4 regions of the Vibrio gigantis genome follow, and region 1 is predicted to be linked to each of the others. Evidence: predicted binding sites of a transcription regulator. Region 1 holds the regulator's gene; each other region holds the start of a gene.
What was found. The regulator CRP, encoded in region 1, controls carbon source genes, mostly activating them, when cyclic AMP is high. The targets are predictions, from matches to a motif close to TGTGANNNNNNTCACA.
Positions count from the first base shown of each region.

Region 2: a site for CRP is predicted at 6,242-6,257, ahead of cdd (cytidine deaminase). Genes of this name have one in related genera too.
Region 3: a site for CRP is predicted at 2,805-2,820, ahead of OCV56_RS12780 (NupC/NupG family nucleoside CNT transporter). Genes of this name have one in related genera too.
Region 4: a site for CRP is predicted at 6,574-6,589, ahead of malT (HTH-type transcriptional regulator MalT). Genes of this name have one in related genera too.

Region 1 is NZ_AP025492.1:3,244,591-3,252,768, reverse strand. It holds gene OCV56_RS14660 (aspartate aminotransferase family protein) at 1-457, shown strand, start outside; gene astA (arginine N-succinyltransferase) at 565-1,584, shown strand; gene astD (succinylglutamate-semialdehyde dehydrogenase) at 1,624-3,081, shown strand; gene OCV56_RS14645 (DUF1338 domain-containing protein) at 3,297-4,088, shown strand; gene crp (cAMP-activated global transcriptional regulator CRP) at 4,266-4,898, opposite strand; gene OCV56_RS14635 (phosphoribulokinase) at 5,138-6,007, opposite strand; gene OCV56_RS14630 (YheU family protein) at 6,085-6,297, opposite strand; gene OCV56_RS14625 (hydrolase) at 6,691-7,671, opposite strand; gene OCV56_RS14620 (TIGR02444 family protein) at 7,941-8,178, opposite strand, start outside.
Region 2 is NZ_AP025492.1:1,477,986-1,486,163, forward strand. It holds gene OCV56_RS06695 (molybdopterin-dependent oxidoreductase) at 1-879, shown strand, start outside; gene OCV56_RS06700 (cytochrome C) at 879-1,382, shown strand; gene OCV56_RS06705 (c-type cytochrome) at 1,379-1,903, shown strand; gene OCV56_RS06710 (RelA/SpoT domain-containing protein) at 2,035-2,814, opposite strand; gene OCV56_RS06715 (thiopurine S-methyltransferase) at 3,139-3,792, shown strand; gene purT (formate-dependent phosphoribosylglycinamide formyltransferase) at 3,907-5,082, opposite strand; gene cdd (cytidine deaminase) at 5,250-6,137, opposite strand; gene OCV56_RS06730 (LrgB family protein) at 6,480-7,157, opposite strand; gene OCV56_RS06735 (CidA/LrgA family protein) at 7,160-7,531, opposite strand; gene sbcB (exodeoxyribonuclease I) at 7,557-8,178, opposite strand, start outside.
Region 3 is NZ_AP025492.1:2,882,116-2,890,293, reverse strand. It holds gene prfC (peptide chain release factor 3) at 145-1,725, shown strand; gene OCV56_RS12790 (DUF5363 family protein) at 1,830-1,985, shown strand; gene OCV56_RS12785 (TatD family hydrolase) at 1,966-2,760, shown strand; gene OCV56_RS12780 (NupC/NupG family nucleoside CNT transporter) at 2,965-4,227, shown strand; gene deoC (deoxyribose-phosphate aldolase) at 4,751-5,527, shown strand; gene deoA (thymidine phosphorylase) at 5,766-7,094, shown strand; gene OCV56_RS12765 (phosphopentomutase) at 7,171-8,178, shown strand, end outside.
Region 4 is NZ_AP025493.1:1,582,669-1,590,846, forward strand. It holds gene OCV56_RS23100 (copper chaperone PCu(A)C) at 430-888, opposite strand; gene OCV56_RS23105 (SCO family protein) at 975-1,571, opposite strand; gene OCV56_RS23110 (hypothetical protein) at 1,568-2,008, opposite strand; gene OCV56_RS23115 (DUF368 domain-containing protein) at 2,206-3,126, opposite strand; gene malT (HTH-type transcriptional regulator MalT) at 3,676-6,384, opposite strand; gene OCV56_RS23125 (glycogen/starch/alpha-glucan phosphorylase) at 6,952-8,178, shown strand, end outside.

The DNA.
Region 1 (8,178 bases):
TGCTAAATCACTGGGTGGTGGTTTTCCTATTGGTGCCATGCTTACGACGACTGAATTAGCGACACATCTAAAAGTCGGTACGCATGGCTCTACTTACGGTGGTAACCCACTGGCGTGTGCTGTTGCAGAAGCGGTTGTTGATGTGGTTAGCCAACCTGAAACATTAGCAGGCGTGAAAGAGCGTGAAGCATTGTTCCGTGATGGTCTTGCTAAGATTAACGATAAGTACCAAATCTTCAGTGAAGTTCGTGGCAAAGGCCTGCTACTAGGTGCTGCACTTAACGAAAAGTGGCAAGGCCGTGCGCGTGACGTATTAGTAGCAGCAGGCGAACAAGGCTTGATGGTACTGGTTGCAGGTGCAAACGTGGTTCGTTTCACGCCATCATTGGTCATTACTACACAAGAAATTGAAGAAGGCCTATCAAAACTAGATAAAGCAATCGCTACGCTAGTTTAGCCTGAGCGGCGTCATAGGAATGATCGCCAATAGAGCGATCCCATGACGTTCTGCTAAAGGCCCAAGCTTCTGGTTTTGGGCCTATTTTGCATCTGGAGGGAATATTGATGCTAGTTGTTCGCCCAATAAAACTATCTGATTACGATGCGCTGCATACCTGCGCTGTTGAGTCAGGACATGGATTCACATCTCTTCCGGTTAACGAAGAACTGTTAACTAACCGTATTACTCATTCTGAATACAGCTTTGCCAAACAAGACGTGACTGAACCCGGTGATGAAGGCTACCTAATGGTTGGCTTCGACACTGAAACGGGTGAAGTCGCCGGTACGACAGGCATCGAAGCTTCAATCGGCTGGGATGTTCCGTTTTACTCTTACCACATCAGCAAAGTGGTTCACTCATCGCAAAAGCTTGGCGTGAATAACGTCGTGAAGCTTTTGACTTTCGGTAATAACTACACCGGATGCAGTGAGATCTGCACACTGTTCTTGCGCCCTGACTTCCGTGGTGGCCTGAACGGCCGTTTAATGTCGAAGTGCCGATTCCTGCTTATGGCAGAGCATCCAGAGCGATTCTCGAAAACGATTTTTGCTGAGATGCGCGGTGTATCAGATGCCGAAGGTAACTCGCCATTCTGGCAATGGTTGCAAGAGCATTTCTTCTCTATTGACTTCACGCTCGCCGACTACCTAACCGGTATTGGTAAGAAAGGCTTCATTGCTGACTTAATGCCGAAGCTGCCTATCTATGTGAATCTACTGAGCAAAGAAGCTCAGGCGGTGATTGGAGAGGTTCATGACAATACGCGTCCTGCACTTAAGTTGCTAGAACGTGAAGGTTTCACTAACCGTGGTTATGTCGACATTTTTGATGCAGGCCCAACGGTTGAGTGTGATTTAAGAAACATTGAATCAGTGCGTCATGCGATTCGAGCACAGGTTCAAATTGCAGAGCATTCTAGCTCTAAAGATTTCCTAATTGGTAATACCTCGTTTGAGAACTTCCGCGCAGTAGCCGCGAAAGGCGCGTATGACCAAGCAAGCGACACAGTGATTTTATCATCTGAAGTAGCAAGCGCTCTTGAAGTAAAAGAAGGCGAATTCGTTCGCATGTTGGCTCAGTAAGAGCGGCGATTATCTGTCGAAGATTTTAAGGATAGAAGTATGACTCAGTGGATAGCAGGACAGTGGGTGGCAGGTCAAGGTGACGCCATGACATCAGTAAGCCCATACAATAATGAAGTAGTGTGGCAGGGGGATAGCGCAACACCAGCACAGGTTGAATCTGCAGTAGCAGCAGCTCGTGAAGCCTTTTTAGTTTGGAAAAAACTGAGCTTTGCAGAGCGTGAAGCGATCGTGTTGAATTTTGCTGAAAAAGTTAAAGAGAACAGCGAAGAAATTGCACAGATCATCGCCAAAGAAACGGGCAAGCCGATCTGGGAAACTCGTACTGAAGCGGGCGCTATGGCGGGCAAGATAGCTATCTCTATTCGTGCTTACCACGAACGTACTGGTGAAGCTTCGCGTGAAGCGGCAGGCAACCAAATCGTACTGCGTCATCGTCCATTAGGCGTAATGGCGGTATTTGGCCCTTATAACTTCCCTGGTCACCTACCTAACGGTCATATTGTTCCAGCACTGCTATCGGGTAATACCGTGGTATTTAAACCGTCAGAGCAGACACCTTGGACTGGTGAGTTTGCGATGAAACTATGGCAAGAAGCTGGCCTACCTGCTGGCGTGATTAACCTAGTACAAGGTGCCAAAGAGACAGGCATCGCACTGGCTGATGCTAAAGGCCTTGATGGCGTGTTATTCACAGGTAGCGCTAACACGGGTCACATCCTTCACCGTCAATTCGCGGGTCAACCGGGCAAGATGCTGGCACTAGAGATGGGTGGTAATAACCCTATGGTGATCAGTGACCAATACGGTGATGCAGACGCAACGGTATACACCATAATCCAATCGGCGTTCATCAGTGCTGGTCAACGTTGTACATGTGCTCGTCGCCTGTATGTTCCTGTTGGTGAGAAGGGCGATCTGCTTCTCGATAAACTGGTCGCGGCTACGCAAAAGATTCGTGTTGATCAGCCATTCGCGGAACCTGCTCCTTTCATGGGCCCTCAGATCTCAGAAGCTGCAGCTAAGTTCATTTTGGACGCGCAAGCTAATCTGCAATCGCTAGGCGGTGTCAGCCTAGTAGAAGCAAAAGCGGGCGAAGCGGCGTTTGTTTCTCCGGGTATTATCGATGCAACCAACATTGCTGAGTTGCCAGATGAAGAGTACTTTGGTCCATTGCTGCAAGTGGTTCGTTACCAATCGTTAGAGCAAGCGGTAGAGTTAGCTAACGACACACGCTTTGGTTTATCTGCTGGTTTAGTATCAACAGACGATTCTGAATGGGAATACTTTGTTGACCATATCCGCGCGGGTATTGTTAACCGTAACCGCCAGCTAACAGGCGCAAGTGGTGATGCACCATTTGGAGGCCCGGGCGCTTCAGGTAACCTACGCCCAAGTGCTTACTACGCGGCGGATTACTGTGCTTACCCAATGGCTTCAATGGAAGGTGGTGAAACTCAACTGCCAGCTACGTTTAGCCCAGGTATCGAGCTGTAGTTTAGATTGATATTGAGCTAAGGCTCATTGATTAGTTATGAAATAAGGAAGCGGCGTATCGCTTCCTTATTTTAACCACGCTCAGCGTCAAGATTGGGCGGTAGATAATAATAGAACAAGTATGTCACAGGCTGATGGCTGCTGACTTTGTGTCTCAGTCTTTCCCTTTCTAATCCAAATTACTAGCTTGCTAGAACCTCTGACAAGGAGTCACCATGACGCCCGATCTACTCTTTAAATCTCTATGGGACGATTACATTCACAGGCTTTGCCCATCGGCAGAGAAAGTACATCATTTGCTAAAAGAAGATGAAGCGCTGATCAATGATCACATTGCACTGCGTACTTTCAATGTTGCCCCTCTAGGTATTGAAACGTTAGCTAAACCTTTCCTTGAGTTAGGCTATAAGGCATGTGGCGATTACCTGTTTGAGAGCAAGAAGCTAGTGGCAAAACACTACGAGCACCCAGACCCAAAACAACCGAAAGTGTTCATTAGTGAATTGAAGGTTGAAGAGTGTTCAAATGACTTACAACAGATCGTTGCTAAGTTGGTTGAGCAGGTTGATGCAAGCAAGCTTCAAGGTCATGAGTTCTTGTTTGGTGGTCGCCAATGGGATTTGAGTTTCGCTGATTTTCAAGTACTAGCAAAAGAGAGTGAATACGCGTCTTGGCTAGCGGCTCACGGTTATGGCGCCAACCACTTCACGGTTAGTGTCAATCAACTGAACAAGTTCGATGAAGTTCAGGCTGTGAATGACTACCTAAGTGAGTCGGGATTCACAATCAATGCATCTGGCGGTGAGGTAAAAGGCTCTCCAGAGGTTCTATTAGAGCAATCATCAACAATGGCGGACAAAGTGCCAGTGGCATTTGTTGAAGGCAATGAGATGATTCCTGGCGGCTTCTATGAGTTCGCTAAGCGTTATGCAATGGCGAATGGTGAGCTTTATACCGGTTTTGTCGCTGCATCAGCGGATAAGATCTTCGAAAGCACCAACGGATAAAAGAAGATACGTGCACGGGCTTTGCCCTAGAGACTAGGGTACGCTTCGCTTCGAGAATGTTTACAAGGCGAGAGCCTCATGTGTTCCATTCGTATCTTGTATCTGATCTTTAGATAATAAAAAAGCCACCAAATTCGCATTTGGTGGCTTTCAAATTTTTGGCTCAGTTAATCGAGATTAACGAGTGCCGTATACCACGATAGTTTTACCGTGTGCAGAAATTAGGTTCTGCTCTTCAAGCATCTTCAAGATACGACCTACTGTCTCACGAGAACAACCAACGATCTGGCCAATCTCTTGACGAGTGATCTTGATTTGCATGCCGTCAGGGTGAGTCATTGCATCTGGCTGTTTCGCTAGGTTTAGTAGCGTTTGAGCGATACGACCTGTTACGTCAAGGAACGCTAAGTCACCAACCTTTTGGCTAGTTACTTGTAGACGGTTTGCCATTTGCGCAGAAAGGCGCATTAGGATGTCTGGGTTCACTTGGATAAGTTGACGGAATTTCTTGAAAGAAATCTCAGCTACTTCACAAGGAGATTTAGCACGAACCCAAGCTGTACGCTCTTGGTCTTCTTCGAACAAGCCAAGCTCACCGATGAAGTCGCCTTGGTTTAGGTAAGAAAGAATCATTTCCTTACCTTCTTCGTCTTTGATAAGAACTGCCACAGAACCTTTAACGATGTAGTACAAGGTTTCTGCCTTTTCACCAGCATGAATCAAAGTACTTTTTGAAGGGTACTTATGAATATGACAGTGTGAAAGGAACCACTCTAATGTTGGATCGGTTTGAGGTTTACCTAGAACCATAATATCTCACTTCCTCTGCAGGGTATGCTTGCCGCTTTCCGTATTTTAGCTAAGCCTGGATTGACTTTTAGGATAAGAGCACTCGTTGAGCGCTGCAAGCTATCTTGTGTTTCGTTTAAGAATAGTATCCTTTTTCAGGTACTATTTCTTGATTTTAATCGTGACCAAGCTACGATTTTTTACGCAAAATTGTGCACATGATCACGGTATGAAAAGTAATCAACCAGAATGTTGTTTTGTTAACCTATTTTTCCGGTTTCGATGAGTTGTTGTAGAATTGGCCTCACAATGAGCTCCATAGCAAAACTCATCTTGCCTCCAGGTACTACGAGCGTGTTATGACGAGACATAAACGAGCCATCAATCATAGCCAGAAGGTAGGGGAAATCGACATTTTTGATGCCACGCAAACGTATAACCACGAAGCTTTCGTCTAAACTCGGAATCCCTTTGGCGTTAAGTGGGTTCGATGTATCTACGGTTGGAACACGCTGAAAGTTGATATGAGTACGCGAAAATTGCGGGGTAATGTAGTTAAGGTAATCATCCATTGAACGAACAATGGAGTCCATTACTGCTTCGCGTGAGTGGCCACGATCGCGGGTATCACGAACGAATTTTTGGATCCATTCTAGGTTTACGATCGGTACCATGCCGATCAGCAAGTCGACGTGTTGAGAAACGTTAATGTCACCATCAACCACACCGCCGTGCAGGCCTTCGTAAAACATCACATCGGAATTTTCAGGGATATCTTGCCATGGCGTGAAGGTGCCCGGCATTTGATTGTAAGGCACGGCTTCATCGAAGGTGTGTAGGTAGCTACGTACCTTACCTGTACCTTCGTTACCGTATTTACGGAAGAATTCTTCTAGCGCACCAAAGTCGTTGGCTTGTGGACCAAAGTAGCTGATGTGCTTACCTTGCTCGCGCGCTTTGCGGATTTCGACATCCATTTCTGGTCGAGTGAAGCGATGGAAACTATCCCCTTCAACCCAAGCAGCCTTCACGTCCATCATATTGAACATTTTTCGGAAGGCTTCTGAGGTAGTGGTGGTGCCGGCTCCAGATGAACCCGTCACCGCAATAATTGGATGTTTAGCGGACATGACAACCCTTGTCTTTTGAGTAACTTACTTGTTAGCAATCGTTTACCACTATAACACGGCTCCTTTATGAGCGCAGCCTAGAAGCGTTTTGTGACTTGAATATCAACGGTTTCATGGAGCTCAGAAAACACGATACTGACTTCTCCTGAAGCTAATTGATGTTTCACTTGGTCAATCTTGTTTTGCAGTGAAACCTCTACATCGCCGTAATCTGTACCTTCACGCAGCACGAATTCTTTGATGAGGTTTTCTAGCGTCTCAGGCTCGATATCTTTCCATGGGATGATCATAAATACTTCTCTCTTTTATGTTCATTAGGGCGTGTTGATCTTTCGTGGTTAAATTTTGTTCGAGATAAAAGCGTTTTAATCGCGGCGAGGGAGAAGTAGCCTAGTCATTCTAAGTAAATCTCCCTCAACAATGAGTAAAACGCTTTTAGCCGAACCCTCCGGGCTGCGTTTGCTGGTCATTTCTACTGCGTTATCGGCCTCTCATGTAGGCTAGCTACACATCAAAGCCTCTGCCTTGTATAAATACCCAGCAACTCGCTGCAAAAATCAGCTCGAAAGGTCAACACGCCCTGGTAGGTTGTTGATGTGTGTTTAGTGATTTTTTGAACACAGCCCAATTAGGGCTGCGCTATCTTATCAAGCTTTCGCGTTTATATTTAGCAGGCTTAGCTGTTATGCCGAATCTTGAATACTTTCATAGTAGGCAGGCAGCGCTTCTTCTAACCAAAACCTTGGTTTGAGTGTACTACCAGTAATAAACCCAACATGCCCGCCTTTTTGAAACAGCCGATAATCGATGTTATCGGGCAGAACGAACTTTGGGATTACAGCATCTGTCATGAAAGGATCGTCTTTGGCATGAATGATCTGAGTCGGCAGTTTAATCCGATTCAATTTAGGCAAGGCTGAGCATTGTGCGTAATAGTCTTGTGCATTCTTGAACCCGTGCAGAGGCGCTGTGATTCGTTCATCAAACTCATACAACTTGTCGATCTTTTTGATACTTTCCGCTGAGATGCCAATCTTTTCTTGTAGCAGCTTATGTTTCTTCAACGCATTCGATTTCAACGAATTGAGCAGGTACTTCTTATAGAGCTTGGAAAAGCCTTGTTCGATACGACTTGAGCAACAAGCAAGGTCAAAGGGTGCTGAAACAATTGTAGCCGCTGATATTAACGGATCATCTGCGTAATCGGCGAGATAATTAGCCAACATGTTGCCGCCTAGCGAAATGCCAACCGCCACCTTAGGGTTATTGGGAAATCTTGAATGCAGATGTCTCAAAAAGAAGCGAGCATCTTCTACCTCTCCAGAGTGGTAAGCTCGAGCCAAGCGATTCGGTTTTCCGCTACAACCTCTGAAGTGCATCATTACAGATAACCAACCATCCTTAGCAAACGCGTTCATCAGTCCATTGGCGTATGGGCTCTCAAAGCTCCCCTCTAATCCATGGAACAGAATGAAGATAGGTTTGTTGCTCGTTAGTTCATCGTTATCTGGTGATTCACTCCAAGCAAGGTCTAGGAAATCGCCATCAGGCGTTTCTAAGGTTTGCCATGTAGGATGGAACAACGCCTGCTTTCTGATAAACCTTGGCACTAAAGTTTGTAAGTGTGGGTTAGATAAACCAGCCGCTGCGGTAAATATGGTCATAAAACAGTCCGTGCTTTTTATGGGCTTTGAAAAGTATTAAGTATTGCGATGCGCCCACGTTTTTATTTGAGCTTGGTTGATTCTCGGTGCAAGCGCAAGCCTTTCACTGAGACTCAATGTAAAAACATGTTGTGAGTAACTGATTGAATATTATCAAACTTGTACGAGCTAGTTTCTGCTTGCTATGAGTACGCGTTTGCTAGGTGCACCTAAGTATTAGTACGAGAGTAAGCTTGTACCGGAACAACTCAAAAGAGAAAGAAAATGAGTTAAGGCTGAGGGGCGGGTTCAGAAAATGCGTCATAGAGGTTTTCTGCCCCGAGTAGACGACAATATTGCAGAGCCAGTGGCGCTTGTTGATTGGTGAACAGTTGCAGTGAGTTGATACAGTCGACAAGATCGGATTGCTGCTGCTTCTCAAGTTGCAGTTCAAATTGTAAGGCTTCACGGTAGAGAGAGTCGACAACATGCTCTTTAAGGTGTTTACGTAACTCTCGATAACTATGA
Region 2 (8,178 bases), 1.8 Mb from region 1:
ACGATAGCCGAGCTAAAATCTAAGTTTAAGCACCATACCCAGAGCTTGGTGCTTGAGTGTGGCGGTAACAGCCGTAACAATTTTTATCCAAGCACCAAAGGTAATCAATGGAACAACGCTGGTGTCTATTGCTCACAGTGGACCGGTGTGTTGTTGAGCGATGTGCTTAAAGACTGTGGCATCAAAGATGATGCAGTTTATGTCGGTAATCATGGCTTTGATAAACATTTGAGTGGTAAAGGTGAGGCGATTTCACGAGGCGTTCCTATTGCAGCTGCGATGAACGATAACGCATTGATTGCATGGGAGATGAATGGTGAGCCGATCCCTTATCTCCATGGTTATCCGCTACGAACTGTATTTGGTGGCCGACCGGCTTCTGTTTCTCAGAAATGTACAACAGGTATCAGTATCCGTAACAAGATCCATGATGGTCATAAGATGGCGGCTCCTGCTTATCAAGTACCTAAGAACCCAATTGCCCCGGGTGAGAAAGTGGACAACAAAGATTTCCGAATCATAGAAGAAATGATTGTGAAATCGCTGATTACTTCTCCTAAAAGCGGGACAGAGTTTGCTCTCGGTAAGAAGATCAAAGTTAGTGGCCATGCATGGGCAGGGTTAAGAACCGTTGAGAAGCTGCAAGTGAGTTACGACTACGGTACTACTTGGCACGATGCAAAGTTGAATAAGCCAGTAAACAAGGGCGCATGGCAACAATGGGAAGCGGACCTAGACTTTCCTATGACTGGTTATTATGAGATATGGGCGAAGGCGACCGACAGTGAAGGTGATAGTCAACCTGTGGTGCAACCGCAGTGGAACCCCAAAGGTTACCTGTTTAATGGTTGCCACCGTATCGCAGTAAGAGTGTCGTGATGCCTTCTATTTCTAATAAGCCTATTGATGGCAGTTCTAAACTTACTAATTTGATTGATGGCTACTCATTTCACGCAGACTCAAGCCCGGTCAGTAAGCGCAGTTACCGTAAAGGTATAATGAGAGCGGCATTGGTGTGCAGCTTGTTAACATCGATGCTTGTTCATGCTGGAGATATTCCAGAGAACCCGAAAGAGTACTATGGTGTAGATAAAGTATCGGGTCTGATTATGGCACCCGGTTGGGAGACAGTGAAAGGGCAATGTAATGCCTGTCATACCAGCTTAATCGTTGCTCAGAACAGTGGTAACAGAGAGCAATGGCGCGAAACCATTCAATGGATGGTAGACACTCAAGGTCTGTGGGATCTGTCTGATACTTGGGATCCGGTACTGGATTACCTAAGTACCTATTATCAGGACAAAGGCATCGACATGAATAAGTATCGTCGTAAGCCTATTGATAGCGCATTGGTGCCACCTATGCCAGGAGAGGGCCAATGATCATCAATCAATTAAAGCGAACTTCTTTTGTTCGCGGAGTTGTTACGATAGCCGCTGCTGCAGTGATTTTGTCGTTGTCGGCGTGCACCGACGAACAACCGAACACTGAAAACAAAGTTGCCTCACGCGTCGAATCATTAGGTATAGAGTCAGAACCATCGGTAAAGCTCAATTCGGAAGCTAAAACCGAGGTTGAAAGTCTTGTTGATAACAAGGCCGCTGCAAAGGATTACATGCCTAGCTTAGATTCTGGTGAAAAGTTGGTTCAGAACCTATGTAGCCAGTGTCATGGCGATAAAATCATTCCTTTCGTACAATCTTATCCAAACATCAAAGGTCAGAAAGCTGGGTATATACTTAAGCAGCTCCGTGATTTTAAAAGCGATGAACGACAAGATTTGTACATGCAGTCGGTGGTCAAACATCTTTCGGATGAAGACTTACAAGACGTAGCCGCATTCTATGGCACGTTGAAGCCATTGGATTTATACAACCGCACTAAAGAGTATTATCACCAGTAGATGGGACTCTCTCGAGGCTTTAGTTAAGTTGCTTTCTACGAGGTTTGATAAGCAAAATAGTAGATAAAAGAAAGGGCTGCGATTATGCAGCCCTTTGTTGTTTTTGTTTATGATAAGCACTCAGCCAGTGGTTAAGCCGCTTTAATGTGCGTTGTAATGTATGGTTGCCATGCTTGTTGGTAAAGCTCTAAAGATTGGCGTCTTAGGCTATTGATTTGTGCCGCTTCGATATCGTTAATTGGGCGATGTTCTGCAATTGCGTGACGCTCAATACCTTGGATGATTTCATACAGCTCGTGCTCAGGGCCACTTTTCACATCAGCAATTGCTCTTAGGTGAAGTTGAACCTCAGCAATAATGTTGGTTTTAGGCAAACGAACCAACAAGTTGAGGTCACGATAGCCAGAATCAGCTGGAGACTTAAACTTGTTTTTTAGCTTAACAACGTCTGCTTCACGGCTTAGTGCTTCGTAGACTTCAACCAAGCTCTCTACATCGTTCGCGATAATAGTTGCACGGGCTAGGTCAGTAATTCGTGTGACATCACCATCAAGCTCAAGGGCGATTTTTTCTTCTGCACGAGCTTGAGATTTAACGCCTGCAAATAGCGCTTCAGAATTAGTGAGTAGGGCAGTACTTTTACAGATAGTCTCTAGTTCAGCTTGGCCTTGATGCGCTTTGCTGTACAGAATGTCGAAGTCGGTATAAGGCTGAGTCGGACGTGAGTCGAATGCTTTTATGCCATACAAGCCGCTTAGGCTATGGCGGAATACATTTGATGAAACTTGGTTTTGCGATGACGCTGTGCGCGATTGATCAGTTGAACTTGTTGAAACAGGTGCTGCTGCGAATGCAGGCGCTCGGCTCAATACTAAAAGCATTAGGGCCGTCGTACGGAGAAATACACTCATTCAAACTCCAAAATACAAGGTTACAAAAAACGGGTAGCTAAAAGGGGTAACCAGTAACGCATAAGAGTAAAAACAGCTTAACTAAACTCACTACATATTAAATGGGGCTAGCTAAGACAGAAACCAACTCTAACGTTTAATATTGCTTTAAAATGTGAACATATAGACAAATAATCCAAGCGTTGGTTCCGCAATTTTCAGAACTTTGAACTTAGCCAGTTTCCGATTTTATCGAAACCAATTTGGCACTTTAAACCAAGCTAAGGTTGCTCTTGCCTGTCTATACTGTACCCTTGCATTATGACTGTTTAACATGAACGAAAGATGAATAATCCTGAATTTTGGCACAATAAATGGGCAGCCAACCAAATTGGTTTCCACCTTGAAGATGTAAACCCACTTCTGATTGAATTTTGGGAAAAGACTGAGCCTAGCTACGAGAAGAGTGTATTTGTTCCACTCTGTGGCAAAAGTGAAGATCTGATTTGGCTAGCGTCAAAACATGAAGACGTTCAAGGTGTTGAACTCAGCCAGATCGCCGTACGCGCTTTTTTTTCTGAACACTTCTACACGCCGACAGTGACTCAAATCAGTGGTCAGCACGAGCTTTACCAATTCGATGAGCTGAGTGTTTATACCGGAGATTATTTCACTGCGCCAATTCAGCCTGTCGACACTATTTATGACCGTGCTTCTTTGGTTGCTTTGCCTGAAGAGATGCGGGTTCAGTATGTAGAGCGTTTGAAACAACTGCTGAAACCGGGCGGTAAGGTCCTTCTGGTGACTCTGGATTACGACCAAAGCGAGATGGCGGGGCCTCCGTTTAGCGTACCTAAACTAGAGATCGATCAGTTGTTCTCTGGATACAAAATCACATTGTTAAATCAAGATATTGCAGACGATGAACATCCGAAGATTGCTAAGAAAGGCTTATCTCGATTCAGTGAGGACGTGTATTTGATTGAGTCAGATACATAAGTTCAGTTTGCTTCGTTAAGCCAACAGGTAACACCAACAAAAAGACGGGCTCGGTAGCCCGTCTTTCTTATTATTCAGATTTGAACTCGTGATTGCTTTGAATTGAATTGCTGGTTAGTAAATCATTTTTACTTTCGAAGCGCTTTCGATGGCATCTTCGATTGCTGTCTCTGTGCTATTGCGACGAGTTAACGCCACACCAAGACGACGACGGCCGTCAATGTCTGGCTTACCAAACAGACGAACTTGCGTTTGTGGTGCCTCTAATGCTTCTGTAAGGCCTTCAAAACGGATGTTAGTTGATGTGCCTTGACCAAGGATTACTGCAGAAGCACAAGGGCCATAGTGAGTAATTGATTTGATTGGCATCCCCGTAAATGCGCGAACGTGCAGTGCGAATTCCGATGAGTCTTGAGACATTAATGTCACTAATCCAGTATCGTGTGGGCGAGGGGATACTTCGTTGAAGATAACGTGATCGCCTTTAACAAAAAGTTCGACACCAAAGATACCGTGACCACCTAATGCATTAACCACTTGTTCAGCTGTGTATTGCGCCGCTTTAAGTGCATTGTCTGACATTACTTGTGGTTGCCATGATTCGCGGTAATCACCGTCTTCTTGGCGGTGACCGATAGGTGCGCAGAAGTGTACGCCATCAACAGCGCGAACGGTCAGAAGGGTGATCTCGTAATCGAAATCAATAAAGCCTTCAACGATCACGCGACCTGCGCCAGTGCGCCCGCCTTCTTGCGCGTAATCCCAAGACTTCTGAATGTCTTCTTCTGTCTTGATGACACTTTGGCCTTTACCAGAAGAACTCATTACTGGCTTAACAACGCAAGGCATACCCACGAATTCAACAGCAGCAGCAAAGTCTTCAAAGGTATCTGCAAAGCGGTAAGGTGAAGTGCTCAGTTTCAACTCTTCTGCGGCTAGGCGACGAATACCTTCGCGGTTCATCGTTAGCTTGGTCGCGTTCGCAGTTGGAACGACATTTAAGCCTTGTGCTTCTAGCTCCACTAGCTTGCTGGTGGCAATAGCTTCAATTTCAGGAACCACATAATCTGGTTTTTCTAGTTCGATGATTGCTTGAAGTGCATCGCCGTCTAACATGTCTAATACATGGCTACGATGCGCTACTTGCATCGCTGGCGCGTCTGCATAACGGTCACAAGCAATAACTTCCAAGCCTAAACGTTGGCACTCGATAGCAACTTCTTTGCCGAGTTCACCTGAACCTAATAGAAGTACACGAGTAGCATTTTCACGAGTAGCAGTACCAAACATAGAAATTCCTTCCGATCTTTTGAACGATTGATTGAAAACGGGGTGATCATACTTATTTCAATGACAAAAGCAAACGTTTGCGCGAGTTGTTGCGTTAATTACAGGCATAAAAAAAGCAGCCCTGTTAAATAGAGCTGCTTATTTAAACTTTTGTTAACCAGATGTACTTAGATTGCTAAGTAAGTCACTGGAATGTCGGGATTAATCGCTTCTAATGTAGATTGCGTATCCGCCAGATGACTGATGCTACCTTCGCCGATTTCAACCAAAGCAGCACTTTCAATTTCTTCGAAATTGAAGCCAGCCAGTTTCAGTTGAATCAAGGCTACTTGTAGAGGAGGCAGGCTCGGATTGAACGCCGCATTTTCTGCGTAAGCACCGGTGAAAACCTCACCTGACGTAAGCTGTAGTGAAACACCACTTAGGTTTTTGGTGTAAGGAGCGTGGCTGCGGTTTAGTGCTGCTAGCGCTTCTACAACAATAGGTGTTGTTTCTTCTGTCGTGTATTTATGATCAAGCTTAGTCATTAGGCCAGTTGTCACACCTAAATCAGCAGGGCCGAACGAGTCTGGCAGGTATTCTTGTAGTGACATCTCATCACGTTGCGGAAGCTGAACTTTAAGCTCTTTTGCTGTGGTCAGTTCATTCATAAACTGGCGACAGTGACCACAAGGGCTGAAATTGATTGTGATATCTGAGATGCCTTGTTCGCCTTTCATCCAAGCGTGGCTGATTGCAGATTGCTCAGCGTGAACGGTTTGACCAAGTTGAGCACCAGCGATTTCAAGGTTTGCACCAAAATACAGAGTTCCAGACAAACCACGTACGATTGCACCAACATAAAAGTCAGATAACGGAGCGTAAGAATACGCTGCGGCAAAAGGAAGTAGCGCAATACGTAGCTCGTCATCCGCTAAACCACTTGCTTGCAGTAGGCTGGCAAATTGCTCTGGAGACAATGTCGCGTCAAAGTTGTCTGCTAATACGATGTCACTCAAAAGTGCTTTGATTACTGTTGGAGCACTTTCCAGCGCCAGGGTAATACGACTGTTCATGTTGAATCCTTAATTGACCTTAGGCTTTAAGTTTATGCAATGTTCAGGAATTTTCTGTGATAAAGATCACTATTGAATTGTTGTTGTTACATTGGTTTGCATAATTAGAGTGAGGTCACACTTGAAATCGATTGCAAGAGCTATTTCCACAGCTGATATCTCACTTACTGCCCGTAATAGAGCGTGATTTGACTGCTATTACTGAGTAAATGCGATAAAAAAGCCCAAGCCAACCCTGAGATAATCAGAGTTCTGCTTGGGCTACTTGTCATGCTTTAAACCGTTAGCCAAATTTATTAGGTAACCAATGAACGAGCAGCGTTTAAACTGTAATAAAAATGGTTAAGAGTAGAACCAAACTACAAGCGAAAATACACTCGGCGCGATAATTGAGGTAATAACGCCACAGAGCACAAGCGCTAGAGAACTGAATGCAGCATCTTCTTGGTTCTTTTCAGCACATGTCGCAGTACCTAAAGCGTGAGATACGGTACCCATGGTTAAACCACGTGCAATAGGGCTCTTAATACCAATGAGGTTATAGATCGGGTAAGCGAAAGTGGCTCCAAATAGGCCAACAATCAATACCAGTATTGCCGCAATTGCTGCTTCACCACCCAAATGGCTCGACACTTCCATAGCAATGGGGGTGGTGACTGACTTACCTAACAAACTCGCAATCAAGCTTAAGTCCGCTTTAAAAGCCACAGCGATTAATGCGGTTGTTGTCATCGACATTACACTGCCTAGCGTGCAAGCAAAGGTAATGATGCGCCAGTTGGCTCTGATTTGAGGTAGCTGTTCATAAAGCGGGTAAGCAAGTGCAACAACCGCAGGCTGAAGCATGTAGGTAATCCAGGTGTTGTCAGCATAGTAAGTCTCAAACGGCACTTTAAAGAACGTGAGAATCGGAATGATGATACCAATGCTGATAAGCAGGGGATTACACAGTGGTGAGTTCACTTTCTGACTTACCCAACGAGCAAACAGAAACACCACGATAGTTAATAGAATCCACATGATTATTTACCTCTCGCCAGCAAGCGGTCTAAGAACCATGATAAAGATACCAATACGATGAGCGTGCCACCCACCGCGCTCGCCATAATAGGCAATGCATTCGCGATGAGCATTTCGAAATGATCCATCAACCCAACACTGATCGGAACAAACAGTAAGATCATTAGGCGGATAATCAAGCTTGCACCGGGTTGTACCCAATGCGAAGGCACAATACCAATCACCATGGCGGCAAATAGAATCAACATGCCAAAAATACTGCCTGGGATTGAGGTATCCAAAAAGTGCTGTAACGCGTTGCCTGCTGTAAGCGCACCTATGATTAAGGTGAAGGAGATTAAGCAGTAAACCAGTTGGATCAATCTTTCTTTCAAAGTGTTACTTCTCTTGATAATGGAATTAGCTAGCTAACTTTTCTACGTACTGATAAACCGCCTTCAAGATAGCCATTTTCTTCTCGTCGCTTTCATGTTCGTGCGCGAGGTTTTCGAGGTTAAGCATGTACTCTTCTAAACGGCTCTCATAAAATTCACGACAATGGTTCGCCCATTTCAATTGTTCAGCTTCGTCGAGAGTCCATGGGAAGTTACGTGCACGGTAACGGAACAGTAACGGTTTAATACGTTCGTCACCAAAGGTGATATCCAAAGCTGCCAAGTTGTTCGGGTCAGTTTCGCGAATGATGTTCATCGCTGTTTTATCAGCAGGTGAAAAGAAACCGTCGTAAAGGTGTGTATCAACATCATCACTTTTCTCGTACTCACGCTCTTGTGAATACAAACCGATCAGCTTCTCACGGATCTCTGGATGTTCACGTAATAGAGCTAAGTTCTTCAAGCATTGCTGGCGATCGATACCGATGGTTTCGGCGTTTTCAGCCGTCAGCGTTTTGGCTGGAGCAAGAATAGGGCACTTGTTGAGTTGTACCAGTTTGATTGGTACCGGTAGCTCATCTTCACCTAGTTCACTGCGTTTGGTGTAGAGTCTGTCTCTTAGCTCGTCGGTATTTAGCTCAAGCAGC
Region 3 (8,178 bases), 360 kb from region 1:
AGACGACCAGATAATTAGCGACAAAATAGGGTGCAAACTGACCCTTTAGAAAGTGACACGCTTTCTGTATAATCCGCACACAGAATTCAAGGGCAAGTATTATCTACTTGCCCTTTTTACGCTTTAGATCAGCAAAGGGCGACTATGTCTTTCCAACAAGAAGTGAGCAAACGTAGAACGTTTGCAATTATCTCTCACCCGGATGCGGGTAAAACCACGATTACTGAAAAAGTTCTTTTATTCGGAAACGCGATTCAGAAAGCGGGTACCGTAAAAGGCCGTGGCTCTAACCAGCACGCTAAATCTGACTGGATGGAGATGGAAAAAGAGCGTGGTATCTCGGTAACTACGTCGGTAATGCAATTCCCATACAATGATTGCCTAGTAAACCTACTCGATACTCCAGGACACGAAGATTTCTCGGAAGATACGTACCGTACACTAACAGCGGTTGACTCTTGTTTGATGGTTATCGATGCTGCGAAAGGTGTCGAGGATCGTACTCGTAAACTAATGGAAGTAACACGTCTACGTGATACGCCAATCGTAACGTTTATGAACAAACTTGACCGTGACGTTCGTGATCCAATGGAAGTTCTTGATGAAGTAGAGAGCGAGCTAGGTATGGCTTGTGCTCCTATCTCATGGCCTATTGGTTGTGGTAAAGAGTTTAAAGGTGTTTACCACATTCACCGTGATGAAACGATCTTGTATGAATCAGGCCATGGCCACGAGATCCAAGAAGTACGTATCATCAAAGGTCTAGATAACCCAGAGCTAGATGAAGCGGTAGGTGCAGATCTAGCGGAAAGCGTACGTGAAGAGCTAGAGCTTGTTATCGGAGCTTGTCCTGAATTTGATCATGACCTGTTCCTTGCGGGTGAATTAACGCCGGTTTACTTCGGTACTGCATTAGGTAACTTTGGTGTTGACCATATGCTTGATGGTCTAACGAAGTGGGCTCCGGCACCGCAAACACGTCAAGCGAATGAACGTGATGTTGAAGCGACAGAAGAGAAGTTCTCTGGTTTCGTGTTTAAGATCCAAGCAAACATGGACCCTAAACACCGTGACCGTATCGCATTCATGCGTATCGTTTCAGGTACTTACAACCAAGGTATGAAGATGAACCATGTTCGTACAGGTAAGAGTGTAAGTATCTCTGATGCGGTAACCTTCATGGCCGGTGACCGTGCACGTGCTGAGAAAGCGTATGCAGGTGACATTATTGGTTTGCATAACCACGGCACAATCCAGATTGGTGATACTTTTACTCAAGGTGAGAGCCTGAAGTTCGCAGGTATTCCTAACTTCGCACCAGAGCTATTCCGTCGTATTCGTCTGCGCGATCCACTGAAGCAGAAGCAACTTCTAAAAGGTTTGGTTCAGCTTTCAGAAGAGGGTGCAGTGCAAGTATTCCGTCCTATGCAGAACAACGACCTGATCGTTGGTGCGGTTGGTGTACTTCAGTTCGACGTAGTTGTAGCGCGCTTGAAAGCGGAATACAACGTAGAAGCTATCTACGAAGGCGTTAACGTTGCAACTGCTCGTTGGGTTGAGTGTGATGACGCTAAGAAACTGGAAGAGTTCAAACGTAAGAACCAATCTAACCTAGCGCTAGATGGTGGTGATAACCTGTCTTACATCGCACCAACGATGGTGAATTTGAACCTAGCTTCTGAACGTTTCCCTGAAGTTCAGTTCCGAGCGACGCGCGAGCACTAATTTCTCCGCGATCTATTCGAGTTAAACAAAAACGTCTATTGTTCTGCAATAGGCGTTTTTTAATGTGTTTTATTTAAGGTTTAAAAGCTGAGGTTAGAGGCAGTATGTTGGGTTGGATAAAAGCTTGGGTTAAAAGGTACGACAAATGGTGTGAAGAACTTGGCTTAACACCTGAGAATAAGCGTAGTTGTGTACCTCATCGTCGAGAACCGCAAGGACAACAAGCAGAGAGTGGGGAAGATGACACAGCAAAAGAGTAATTCTCCGTTATTTGATACGCATTGCCATGCAGACTTTGATGCCTTTGAGCTGGGCATTGATGCTTACCTTAAAGAAGCGAAACAAGTGCAAGTTGAGAAGCTACTCATCCCCTCTATAGGCCAAAATAACTGGAAGAAGCTTGATGAAATCGCTCAATCTCATCCTAACGTTTATTACGCGTTAGGCTTCCACCCTTACTTTTTAGGGCAAGCTAATGACGAGCAGTTTGCTGTTCTGCGCCAATTACTCGCTTCAAAAAACAGCCAATGTGTAGCAATTGGGGAGTGTGGGCTCGACTTTTTTGTCGATGTTGAACGAGAGAAACAAGAGCGTTTCTTTATTCAACAAATGAATCTCGCGAAGGCGTTTGAGCTGCCTTTGATCATCCATGAAAGGAAGTCTTATAACCGTATTATTGAGCTAATAAAGCAGCACAAGTTCACCTTGGGTGGTGTGATTCATGGCTTTTCGGGAAGTGAACAGCAAGCTTTGGCTTGGATCAAGCTTGGTTTCTATATTGGCGTCGGTGGAACAATAACTTACCCGAGAGCACAAAAAACACGCACAACTATCGCAAAGTTGCCCCTTGAGTACTTGGTATTGGAAACCGATGCTCCGGATATGCCAACGCACGGAAACCAAGGAAATATTAACCATTCCAAACATTTAGTTACGATATTGAATGAACTTTCTTTGCTTAGAAAAGAGCCAAAGCAATCGATTGCAGCGCAAGTTTGGCAAAATAGCCATCGAGCATTCGGTATATGTGAATAAAATCGAAGGTTTTTGTTTATCGTTTGCGTAAATTGCACTGGGCTTGTGATTTGGCTCACATTTGTGTGTGAATGGTACATGAATCTTCTACGAAAGTGTGAGGACGGCATTACTTTATTAGTGGTCGCATGAGTATAATTGCCTCCGCTTTATAGCCCCATTTTGTAACACGCCAATAAATAACTAATAAGGAAGTCATAAACTATGAGCCTGTTTATGAGCCTAGTCGGAATGGTTGCACTGATCGCAATCGCAGTACTACTATCTGACAACCGCAAAGCTATTAATCTAAGAACAGTGGGTGGCGCTTTCGCTATCCAATTCGCACTTGGTGCATTCGTACTTTACATCCCTTGGGGTCGTGATCTACTTGCAGGTTTCTCTGCTGGTGTAGCAAACGTGATCGACTACGGTAAAGACGGTACTGGTTTCCTATTCGGCAGCCTAGTTAACTTCTCAGTTGACGGTATCGGTTTCATCTTTGCTTTCCAAGTACTACCAACTCTGATTTTCTTCTCTGCACTTATCTCTGTACTTTACTACATTGGTGTTATGCAAATTGTAATCAAAGTTCTTGGTGGTGGCCTTCAGAAAGCTCTAGGTACTTCTCGCGCCGAGTCTATGTCTGCAGCAGCAAACATCTTCGTTGGTCAAACAGAAGCTCCTCTAGTTGTTCGTCCATTTGTTCCTAAAATGACTAACTCTGAACTATTCGCAGTAATGTGTGGTGGTTTGGCTTCTGTAGCTGGTGGTGTACTAGCAGGTTACGCATCTATGGGTGTACCTCTAGAGTACCTAGTTGCAGCGTCATTCATGGCTGCACCTGGTGGTCTACTATTCGCTAAAATCATCAAACCTGAAACAGATACGCCAGATGACAACATTGCTGACGAAATGGACGGTGGTGATGACAAACCAGCTAACGTTATCGACGCAGCAGCAGGTGGCGCATCAGTAGGTCTACAACTAGCACTTAACGTTGGTGCAATGCTACTAGCATTCATCGGTCTAATTGCTCTAATCAACGGTATCCTAGGTGGCATCGGTGGTTGGTTTGGTATGGAACATCTAACTCTAGAACTTCTTCTAGGTTGGATCTTCGCGCCGCTAGCATTCATCATCGGTGTTCCATGGGAAGAAGCAACTATCGCTGGTTCTTTCATTGGTCAGAAGACAGTTGTTAACGAATTCGTTGCATACCTAAACTTCGTACCATACGTTGGTGAAAACGCGCAAGTTGTTGCAGCAACTGGTCAAGTGATGTCTGAGAAGACTCAAGCTATCATTGCATTCGCACTATGTGGTTTCGCAAACCTTTCTTCTATTGCGATTCTTCTAGGTGGTCTAGGTGGTATTGCACCAAGCCGTCGCCACGACATCGCACGTATGGGTGTTAAAGCGGTAATTGCTGGTACTCTATCTAACCTGATGGCAGCAACAATTGCTGGCTTCTTCCTATCTTTCTAATCAAGTAGATTTAGATATATAGACGCCATAATAATATCGCCCCGTAGCAAGAAATTGCTGCGGGGCTTTTTTGTTTTTAGGCCTAGTGATTCTTTGGCATGAGCATAAGCATCAGCTTGAAGTTGATAATGGGTCTAGAATGTTTTTTTGAGATACAAACCGTTTGCGTTCTAAGGAGCACTACAATTTATTGATGGATACCTATAATGTATAAGCTTAAGGGATAGGATGTCTCTTTTGGCAAGAAAGTGACCGCTTGGATTCATCCAAAGGTTATTCTTCTGGGATTAAGCCAAACTTAGCGATACGCTATAGATGTTAGACACAACATGACTGATTTGTTGTGCCATAGACCAAACTGGTACTGTGCGGTGACAAGGATTGCAATTGGTAGCGAAAGTTATCAAGTCTTCAGGGAACCAAGTCCGTTCATTTGTGACTACTGAGCATTACTTAAATATCCATCTATACTGGATGGAGGGCGAAGTGGTTAACTATTTGAATATATTGATCGGAGATAGAAATGAGCGATTTAAAAGCAGCAGCTCTACGTGCACTTAAACTTATGGACCTAACTACGCTAAATGACGACGACACTACTGAAAAAGTAGTCGCGCTTTGTCATGACGCGAAGACTGCAGTAGGCAACACAGCTGCAATCTGTATTTACCCTCGCTTTATCCCAGCAGCTAAGAAAGCATTGCGTGAGCAAGGTACTCCAGAAGTACGCATTGCGACTGTAACTAACTTCCCTCATGGTAATGACGACATCGAAATTGCTGTTGCAGAAACAAAAGCAGCAGTAGCGTACGGCGCAGATGAAGTTGACGTAGTATTCCCATACCGTGCTCTTATTGCTGGCAACGAAGAAGTTGGCTTTGAGCTAGTTAAGCAATGTAAAGCAGCTTGTGGTGACATCACGCTTAAAGTGATCATCGAAACAGGCGAGCTGAAAGAAGAAGCACTGATCAAGAAAGCTTCTCAAATCTGTATTGAAGCAGGTGCAGACTTCATCAAAACTTCAACCGGTAAAGTGCCAGTAAACGCGACTCCTGAGTACGCGCGCATGATGCTTGAAGTTATTCGTGACATGGGCGTTGCTAAAACAGTTGGTTTCAAACCTGCTGGTGGCGTACGTACTGCTGAAGATGCAGCACTATACCTAGCAATGGCTGATGAGCTACTAGGCGCTGAGTGGGCAGACAACATGCACTACCGTTTTGGTGCTTCAAGCCTACTAACTAACCTTCTTAATACATTAGAAGTGACAGACCAGACTGCTGATCCAGCAGCATACTAATTTACTCGTCATATTTGACGCCGCAGCGTTGTTGACTGCGTAAGTTCACCGGTTCGCCGGCCGTCCTAATCACATAGAGCCTCTATGCTGATAGGAATGAACTCACTGGTCGCCTAGCTGCAACGCCAAATATTTAGAGTATTGAAAATAACAAGTCTGTTTGATGGAGTGGTGTTAAACCACTCCATATTACCTCTTTCCCCTACAAACCATACTCTCTAGAGTTTGGGAGGCACTAATGTATCTACCTCAAGAAATTATTCGCAGAAAACGTGATGGCGAAGTCCTAACAGCTGAAGAAATTAACTTCTTCATTCAAGGCGTGGCTAAAAACACGGTTTCTGAAGGCCAAATTGCAGCATTCGCAATGGCTATCTTTTTTAATGAAATGACAATGCCAGAACGTATCGCACTAACGTGTGCAATGCGTGATTCAGGCATGGTGATTGACTGGAGCCACATGAATTTTGATGGCCCAATCGTTGATAAACACTCAACTGGCGGTGTTGGCGACGTAACATCTCTGATGCTTGGCCCTATGGTGGCAGCATGTGGCGGTTTCGTTCCAATGATCTCTGGTCGTGGTTTAGGACACACTGGCGGTACGCTAGATAAGCTGGAATCTATTCCGGGTTACAACATTACCCCAACCAACGAAGTGTTCGGTGAAGTCACTAAAGATGCTGGCGTAGCGATCATCGGTCAAACTGGCGATCTAGCACCTGCAGACAAGCGTGTTTACGCAACTCGTGACATCACGGCAACAGTAGATAACATCTCGCTGATCACGGCTTCAATCCTATCTAAGAAACTGGCCGCTGGCCTTGATTCTCTAGTGATGGATGTAAAAGTAGGTTCAGGCGCATTCATGCCGACTTACGAAGCGTCAGAAGAGCTAGCGAAATCGATCGTTGCAGTAGCAAACGGTGCAGGTACTAAAACGACAGCCATCCTAACGGACATGAACCAAGTACTGGCTTCTTCAGCGGGTAACGCTGTTGAAGTGCGTGAAGCGGTTCAATTCCTAACGGGTGAATACCGTAACCCACGTTTGTTAGAGATCACTCTAGCATCGTGTGCTGAAATGTTGGTTCTGGGTAACCTAGCTAAAGATTCAGACGAAGCACGCGAAAAACTGATGGCAGTACTGGATAACGGTAAAGCAGCAGAGTGCTTCGGTAAAATGCTAGCGGGCCTTGGTGGTCCAGCAGATTTCGTAACGAACTACGATAACTACCTAGAAAAAGCAGAAATTGTTAAGCCAGTGTACGCGCTAGAAAGCGGTGTGGTATCAGCAATGGATACTCGTGCAATTGGTATGGCTGTAGTTGGTATGGGCGGTGGTCGCCGCGTAGCAACGGACAGCATTGATTACGCGGTCGGTTTTGATCACTTCATTCGTCTTGGCGAAGTGGCAAGTGAAGATAAACCATTAGCAATGATTCATGCTCGCAACGAACAACAGTGGCAAGAAGCTGCAACTGCATTACAAAATGCAATCACTGTGGGCGGAGAATATACAGCAACGCCAGACGTTTACCGTCAGATTCGTTCTGAAGACGTGTAAATAACAGGTGTCGGCATACCTAGTGTATGCCGACAAACAGAGTTCTGGTGCAAAGAGCAATAAGTTGGTGAAGAAAATGAAAAGAGCATTTATTTTAGTTTTAGATTCATTCGGTATCGGTGAAACAGCGGATGCAGACAAATTCGGTGATGTAGGTTCAGACACTATGGGCCACATCGCAGATCATTGTGACAAAGGTCTTGCAGACAATGCCGATCGTCAAGGTCCTCTGACGCTACCTAACCTGTCTAAGCTAGGTTTAGCAATGGCTCATAAAGAGTCTACAGGTCGCTTCGCTCCTGGTATGGATACAGGCGCTGAAATCATTGGCGCTTACGGTCATGCTGCTGAGTTGTCTTCTGGTAAAGACACGCCATCAGGTCACTGGGAAATCGCGGGTGTACCGGTACTGTTTGACTGGGGCTACTTCACCGACAAAGAGAACAGTTTTCCAAAAGAGCTAACTGACCGCATTCTTGAGCGTGCAGGTTTGTCTGGTTTCTTGGGTAACTGCCACTCATCAGGCACTGAAATCCTAGATAACCTAGGTGAAGAACACATGAAGACTGGCCTACCAATCTTCTATACTTCTGCGGACTCTGTTTTCCAGATCGCTTGTCACGAGGAGACATTCGGCCTACAAAACCTATTAGACCTTTGTCAGATTGCTCGTGAAGAGCTAGAAGACTACAACATTGGTCGTGTTATTGCGCGTCCGTTCGTTGGCCCTGGTAAAGGTCAATTTGAGCGTACTGGTAACCGTCGTGATCTTTCTGTTGAACCACCTGCGGCAACTATCCTACAGAAGCTTGTTGATGAGAAGGGCGGTAACGTTCATTCAATCGGTAAGATTTCTGATATCTACGCAGGCTGTGGTATTACTCAGAAAACCAAAGCAACAGGTATTCCTGCGCTATTTGAAGCGACTAAAGATGCGATCAATGAAGCGGGCGATAACACGATTGTGTTTACTAACTTCGTTGATTTCGACTCAGCTTACGGCCACCGCCGTGATGTTGCGGGCTACGCAGCGGCACTTGAGTACTTCGATGGTCGCATCAATGAAATCATCGATATGATGAAA
Region 4 (8,178 bases), on a different replicon from region 1:
AGATCTCAGGTTATTGACGAGATCAAAAAGTGTTTATGAGACCAAAACGCGTTGATGAGATAAAAGCATCGAGACGTCAAAAATGTTTTGAGCTTGGGTCGAATTCAAATAGATAGGACCCCGGATTTAGTCATGCGCTGTTGGGCATGGAGGTATTGATCACTTACAGATCAATAGTAAACCGGGTAAAAGTGTGCGGTAGCCAGTCGATGGCTTAATGTTGGTCGTTCGAGATTAAAGTTTGCTTAACCAAACAAATTAACGCGTTACTTTTACTGCCAGTTTTAGTGTTTTCATTACAATCATCTTCTCTTCTCCTTGGTTATTAATGTGGTCATGCTGTGAATAAAAAGCGAGCTCAGTTTAACAAAAAGCCACGATGGCGAGAAGTCATCGTGGCTTAATTTATTTCATTGATTGTGAATCCGATTAGTGATGATCGTGATTCATCTTTTTCATGCCGCTCATTACTTTCTTAACCGGTGCATCAAAGGTTTGCGTTTCACCGTTAGCGAAAGTCAGAGTCATCTCGATCTGCTCACCTTCTTTTAGACCATCTTTTAGGTCGAACAACATTATGTGCAGGCTGCCAGGCTTAAGTACCGCTTCACCATTCGCAGGGATTGTAATTTGTTGAACTTGACGCATCTTCATTACGTCGCCATCAACGATAACATCATGAAGCTCTACCTTGCCTGCTGCGGGTGTAGTCGCAGAAACAATAGCGCGATCTTTGTCACTGTGGTTCATCAACGTTGTAAATACTGCGCTGTTCACTGCTGAAGGCGGTGTTGCACGAGCGTACGCGTCGTGAACCATAATGTCGCTATTCGCGTGAGCAAAGGGAGTGAGCAATAAGCCTGCTAGAGCAAGTGCTTTTAACTTCATGTTGTTGTCCTTAATTTTTATGTTTTGGTCTGGGACCTGACTTTTATTGTTCGAACTTTATTTATTAAGTTCTTTGTTTTTACGTTTTACTGCGTCAGCTTGTTGATAGCTTCAACAATTGGCGCTGGCGTTAACGTATGCGGCACTTTAGTAATCAAGGTACCGTCGGGCTTTAAAAAATAGAAATATGAGCTGTGGTCAAGGGTGTATTCCAGCTCAGAACCTTCAAGCTTGGTCTTTCTGAAAATAACACCGTAGTTATGTGCAAGCGTTGTTGTCACATCTAACGGGCCACTTAACCCTTCCATCATTGGGTGGAAGTATTGCGCATATTCGTACGACGCTTCTGCTGCATCACGCTCAGGGTCGAGAGAGACAAACATCGGGCGAATCTTGGCTTTTGATTCATCAGAAACCTGGTTAAGTGCTCCTGCTAACATCGCTAGAGAGGTAGGGCAGACATCTGGGCAGCGTGTGAAACCGAAGTAAACGATACGAATTCTGTCGTCGGTTTGGTCAAAGATTTCCGTTGGCTGGTTATCTTTACCAAAAAGGGTTGTTGCAGAGAATTCTTGCTTTGCAGCATGTTGCTCTTGAGCTTCGTTTTGTCCATCAAGGTAACTTTTGACACCAAAGCCAAGTACAAACGCTACCACTAATGCTAACGACCAATTCTTACTCATCTTGCCATCCTTATTGCAGGGTTTACGGTTTCAACACCATCGGTGAGTTTGCCAAGCCAAGTCATTTTATCCATGGTACACACAGGTAAAATCACATCACCTTCGTAGGTATTGTTACCAATATTCTTTAATTGAAAACGTGCCGATCCCATTTCCATTTCTAAGCCTGTGAGTGACAGCATTAATGTTTCAGATGCTGCGCCTTCCCAAACGACTTTGATTTTGGTCGGCACAAGAGGCTGTGCCGTCTCATGTTCAAGCGTCATCGCAACGGCATTTTGCTCACACGATTCTGTTGAAAGCATGCAGTAATCATCTAAATTAACGTCAGCGGGAGTTTGCTCTATCGCTGATTTAAAATGCTGAATTGCTTGTGGCCCATAAAAGCCTGCCACGAGAGCGATTCCAAGAGCTGCAACCTTTAATGCTGGGTGCATGTCGTGTTCTCATCTAATTTTATAAGAGCGGCGATGTTATCATACCCCTCAATACGTGCTTGTATCAAAAAGCAATTTTGTGCGTATGGTAGATATAAAAAAGCGAAGCCATAAGCTTCGCTTTGATTCAATTCACAAGGTGCATCGCTACCTAAGCTCGGCACCCTACATGCTAACTTAAGCATGATTGTTAGGGATTAGTCAGCATTGCGCTCAGCAAACTTTTCTAAACCCAGCACTAGTGCAATAGCCACCAACATCATGATCACCGATAAAGTGAGCTGAGAAGGTTGAGAGGTTACCGCTTCGAAATTGAACGGAGATAGGTTCTCTTGAATAAGTGGTACTTGCTCACCTTTCGAGTTGATGCGCCAGCTAATGGTCTCTTTCCAAGGCCAGATCTTAGGTAGCGTACCGATCATCAAACCCGTTAAGAACACCAATGTGAAATCGCGGAATGAGCGTAGCAGCCAAGAGAGTACGTGTGAGAAAGTCAGTAGACCAATCACACAGCCGCCAAGGAATAGAGCAAGTACATCGATTTGAAATGATTTAACGGCGCCAAGCACTGGGCCATACATACCAATTAGAAGCAGAATAAAGCTGCCTGAAATTCCCGGTAGAATCATCGCGCAGATCGCAATCGCACCCGCAATCAAGACGTTGATGCTGGTTGGCTCCATTTGCAATGGCTTAAGCACAGTAATGCTATAAGCGAAGGCAACACCAAGCAGTAAAAAGACGAATCGAATCATATCTCGCTTTTCTACTTGCTTAAGAATATGGAAAACCGACACCAAGATCAGACCAAAGAAGAAAGACCACAGTGGAACAGGGTGCGTGACCAATAACCAAGAAATCAGTTTTGCGAATGTTGCAATACTGGTGAACACGCCCGCGAACAGTGAAATCAGGAAGAAACCGTTGATGTGGTTAAACGCAGCTTTGAAGCCTTCACGTTTCCATAAGCCAAGTACGCTAGGGTTAATTCTGCGAATGCTTTCTAGCAGCGTATCGTAGATACCAGTGATGAATGCGATGGTTCCGCCCGACACGCCTGGGACAACGTCGGCTGCGCCCATTGCCATGCCTTTGAAAAAAGTACTTAAGTAGTTCATTGCTTCATAGAGTTGAGGGTAATTTTGTGCAGTATACAAACTTTAGTGTAAAAAAAGTATGAATATGCTACTGGGTCGATGCTTTTATTACCTCTTTAATTGTAAGGCAATAAGTTGAAGTGAACTTTGGCCTAATATTTAAAATACAACCACTTAGTGATTTGTCATTAAGAGTATCGATGAAACTGGTCTCTTATCGATATTGCATCTTGGTTGCATTATGCAAATGCACTTTGCAATTCGCATGTGGAAATCATGGTTTTTATGCGATGTAGGGCTTATAAAACGCTGAATTAAAGTTGGCACGTTAACTGCATTAAATAAATTGACCCTTCTTAAGCCGAGGGTCACCTAGCCAACTGACGTTGTTAGTGAACCTATGATTTGTTCACAAATATATAGAGCCAATCGCGATTATTGCGGTTGGCTATTTTTTTGCCTGTCATCTGGTGATCTTGTTTCTTTCCCCAGCTTCTTTAGGCGCTAAACTGCAGACGAAAAAAAAGCTAGCCACCATAGGTGACTAGCTTATGCTTTACTCGAATCCGTTTAGTATCCCATCAACTGCAATAAGTTCTCTGCTGTACTTATCGCTTCTTTACGGTTCGCAATGTTGAGCTTTTGGTAAAGGTTGCGAATGTGAGTTTTGATCGTAGTACCTGCGACATCGAGCTCTTGAGCGATCTGCTCATTACTGAATCCAGAATAGATCAGACCAAGTACTTGCCATTCACGCTGCGTAAGTGGGCTCGTGCGCACCAGCTCAGGAATGTTCGGGTGATTAACCAAGTTCTCAACAAAGTCTTCGTCGAAGTGAACGGAACGGCTACGTTGAGTCGTTGAGATATCTTTCATGATCTGTTGAGCGCGATGGCGCTCTAAATCACCCAAGCCCGGCTTGCTACTCAACTTATCTAAGATATGCCCGATAGTGCCACCGTCTACCAAGAAGTTACCAACCATACCGGTTTGGTTAGTCATGTGTAGGGCTTCTTCAAGTAGTACGCGCGCACTGTCTTCATCATTGATTTGGGTGCGTAACACAGCCTCGACGATCAAGTTTCTATTAGTATCGGTAATCAGATGCGAACGCTGAGCTTCACTCTTTAAGAACGCTAATGCTTCTTCTGCGTCTTCATACTGCTCTAGGATGATGTGGGCACGCACGATGTTACGCCATTGAAGTTGGCAGAAGTGGTTGCTCGCGGATTCAGGGCGTACAGCAACGCTCAACCAGTCGTGGATTGCGTCTTTATCGCCTTTCACTTGCCAGAATAAGATCAGAGAAAGTGACGCATTCGCTGTCCAATCCACGTGGTAAGTTGATTGGCGCAATAAGTGCTGAATCTGGTCAATAAACTTCGACGCTTTATCAATTTCGCCACGGCTCAGTGAAATACGAGCCAGCATCGAGTAGCTGTGTAGGTGCTTACTTGGTGAATGGTGACCAAGAATATCTAAGCCTTTGTAGCAACACTCTTCTGCTTCATCTAAACGGTTCCAACACCAGAAGATCTGAGCTCGCACGCGTAACAAGAACTCATGTAGTGGAACGTATTGAAGTTGATGCTCTTCAATCAACTTGAAGGCGCTGTCTTGCAATTCAAATGCAGCTTGAACGTAACCTTGAGCAATCAGAATTTCGCTTTGTTGCAGAATCGCCCACAGTGCCTGATGATAAACTTGATACTGACGTGCCAGCTTTTCTGTTTGTTGCATCATCGGTAGCGCACGGCTTAGGTTACCCATTACGTGATTTACTTCACCTACAACCGATGTCGCTACGATTCGACTACGATAAACGGTCGTGTTCAGCTGGCTCAGTGAAAGCTCTGCCAGTTCTAATGCTTTTTCAGGTTCATTACTGTTAATGGCAACTTGTGCGCGTAGTGCGTTGTATTGGCCTTGCTGCTGAGTATCGAGTTCAATATTTCGAGCTTGATATTGAGTTTCAGCCTCTTCCAATAAAGTACCTACTTGGTCATAGCGGTGCTGGCTCTGTGCAAGCCACGCACGCAACATGGAAAGTTTAGGCTCACTGTAAAGTTGATCGGTAGTGAGCTGCTTAATCGCCATCTCTAGTGACGAAAGCTCACCTTGGTTGAACATCGGCCACCCGTGCTCAGTAAGGATTTGAATGATCAGTTCTGCATCTTCAGCGCGTTGTGCGTGTCGCAGAGCTTGGTGTGGTGTGTTCTGTTTTATCCAAGCCTTTGCTGCACTGCGATGCAATTCCGCTTCCTGTTGAGGAATTCGAGCTTGACGCTCGTGGGCAAGAAATTCGCCGAATAGATTGTGGAATCGGTACCAGTTCTTCTCACCTTCAAGAGGGTAAATGAACAGACCAAATCGGTTGAGAGACTCAATCATACCGAGCGCATCTTCACGCTGAGTTAGCGCGCACACCAATTCATCGTTAAAGTGATCCAGTACAGAGCACTGCATCAGGAACTGGCGGGTTTCTTTGTCTAGCAGGTCGAATACCTCTTCAACCAAGTAGTCCCAAAGATGGGCGTGGTTAAAGTGAGAAAACGACTCTGCGGACTGTGCAAGGGTGCGTTTTTGGTGCTGTGCTTGCAGCGCGATAAGTTGCAGAGCAGAAGGCCAACCCTCTACATAGCTGCAAATACTGTCTGCGGTGGTGTCATCAATACCGTCGGCAACACGTTGGTTGAAAAAGCGTGTCGTCTCTTCGGTATCAAATGCTAGCGAGTCATTGCCTAATTCGATCATCAAGTCACGAACACGCAGGTTTGCTGTACCAAGTGGTGGTGTCCCACGGCTAGTCACAACAAGCGTTAGATTGTCGGGCATGTGTTTGAGGAAGAAGCGCATTGCTTCGTGGATGTCGTCATTGTTGACCAAGTGATAATCATCCAACACCAGAAAACACTCGTGATGGAATTCCGACATCTCGGCAAATACTTCACTCAATAAAGAATGCAGCGATGAAAACTGTCGCTTTTCTGCCAGCTTTTGGGCATTCGGACAGGCATTTTGAGTCGCTTTATTAAGTGATTGAAGTAGGTAGTTGATAAATCGGAAGGCATCGTTGTCACTATCATCAATGCTGTACCAACCCACATTGGGTTTATCTACCAACCATTGTGCAGCCATGGTGGTTTTGCCGTAGCCAGCTGGGGAGCGGAACAATACAAGTTTATAGCAATCTGCATTCTGAAGCAGATCGAGAACCCTAGGTCTTAGGATTGCATTATGTAAGCGGCCGGGACGAGTCAGTTTCGATGGGATCCACATGTCGAAGTTTTACACCTATTCCGTGGCTATGGTCTTGAATATTTCAAGCACTCATTGAGTGCAGTCCAATGACACTAGCCTAATTACTTAAGTCTTTACTCATATTACGTGAAGCAAAACGACACCGACTATGATCCTCCGCAGAAACCTTGCACTCCTGCATGTTTTTAGGCTTCTACGCCCTTTATTTGAGACTTTGCTCACGTTGTGGGTTGGTTTTTGAATGTGACTTAGTTCGTTTCTACACGGAGATTCATGCAAAAGATGAGAGTAGGAAAAAAATTTCGTGATCTCAAACTCAGATTTGGCAATGAGTTCAGTTTGGTTAAATAAAAGTCACATCAATTGAAGTTAAGTTATCGAACGGGAGCTTGTGATCTTAGTCACTCCAAGTTTTTGTTCGAAGTCAGAACATGAGAGTCAGATCACTAACCCTATGTCGGTACGCCCCCTACGCCCTCCCATCTACTCCTAGTCAGTTGCGTTAGCGGGAGGATGTTTAGTTTATGGTGACCATGCACGATATGTCACAGATGAATTAGAACTATTAAAAGCGAGATTTCTGAAATGAAACCAACTCAGCAAAAAACTTTCGATAAAGTGTCGTTCCAAGAAAGCGTTAAGAAGCATTTATCTGCAACCTACGCAACAACGATTGAAAACGCGGATAGCCGCGCATGGTACCTAGCAATGGGTCGCGCATTAGCAGAACTCACAACATTCGACCTGCTAGAAACTGAAAACGATGAAAAAATCAAAAACGCGAAGAGTGTTAACTACCTTTCGCTAGAATTCTTGATTGGCCGTCTGACAGGTAACAACCTAATCAGCATGGGCCTGTATGAGCAAATCACGCATGCAATGGAAGAGCTAGGTCAAAACCTAACAGACCTTTTAGAAGAAGAACGCGACCCATCACTAGGTAATGGTGGTCTTGGTCGTCTAGCTGCTTGTTTCATGGATTCTTGTGCCGCTCAAGAATACCCAACAGTAGGCTACGGTCTTCACTACGAGTACGGTCTATTCAAACAGTCTTTCCAAGACGGTCGTCAACAAGAAGCACCTGACGCGTGGCGCGGTGTTGAAGGTTACCCATGGGAAGTAGCTCGTCCAGAACTAGCACAACACATTGGTTTTTACGGTCATGTAGAAGTTGAATTCATCGACGGTAAAGAAGTACGTACTTGGGTTCCAGGTATGGAAGTAAAAGCAATGCCTTGGGATCTACCTATCGTAGGTTACGAGTCAAACACGGTTTACCCGCTGCGTCTTTGGGAATGTCAGGCAATTGCACCATTCTCACTAGCAAGCTTTAACAACGGTGATTACTTCGAAGCGCAACACTCGCTAATCGATGCAGGTAACATCACGAAAGTTCTTTACCCGAACGACAACCACGAGAAAGGTAAGACTCTGCGTCTAATGCAGCAGTACTTCCACTCAGCAGCCTCGGTTCGCGATATTCTACGTCGTCACGAAGCAGCAGGTTTCTCTCTAGAAGATCTTCCTAAGCAAGAAACAATTCAGCTAAACGATACGCACCCAACTATTGCGATTCCTGAGCTAATGCGCATCTTGATTGACGAGAAAGGTCTATCTTGGGACCAAGCATGGGAAATCAGTGCTCATACGTTCGCATACACGAACCACACACTACTTCCTGAAGCGCTAGAGACTTGGTCTGAATCACTGATCAACCGTCTTCTTCCACGTCACATGGAAATCATTTTTGAAATCAACCACCGTTTCATGCAAGAAGTTCGCAAGATGTGGCCTGGTGACGGTGAGAAGCAA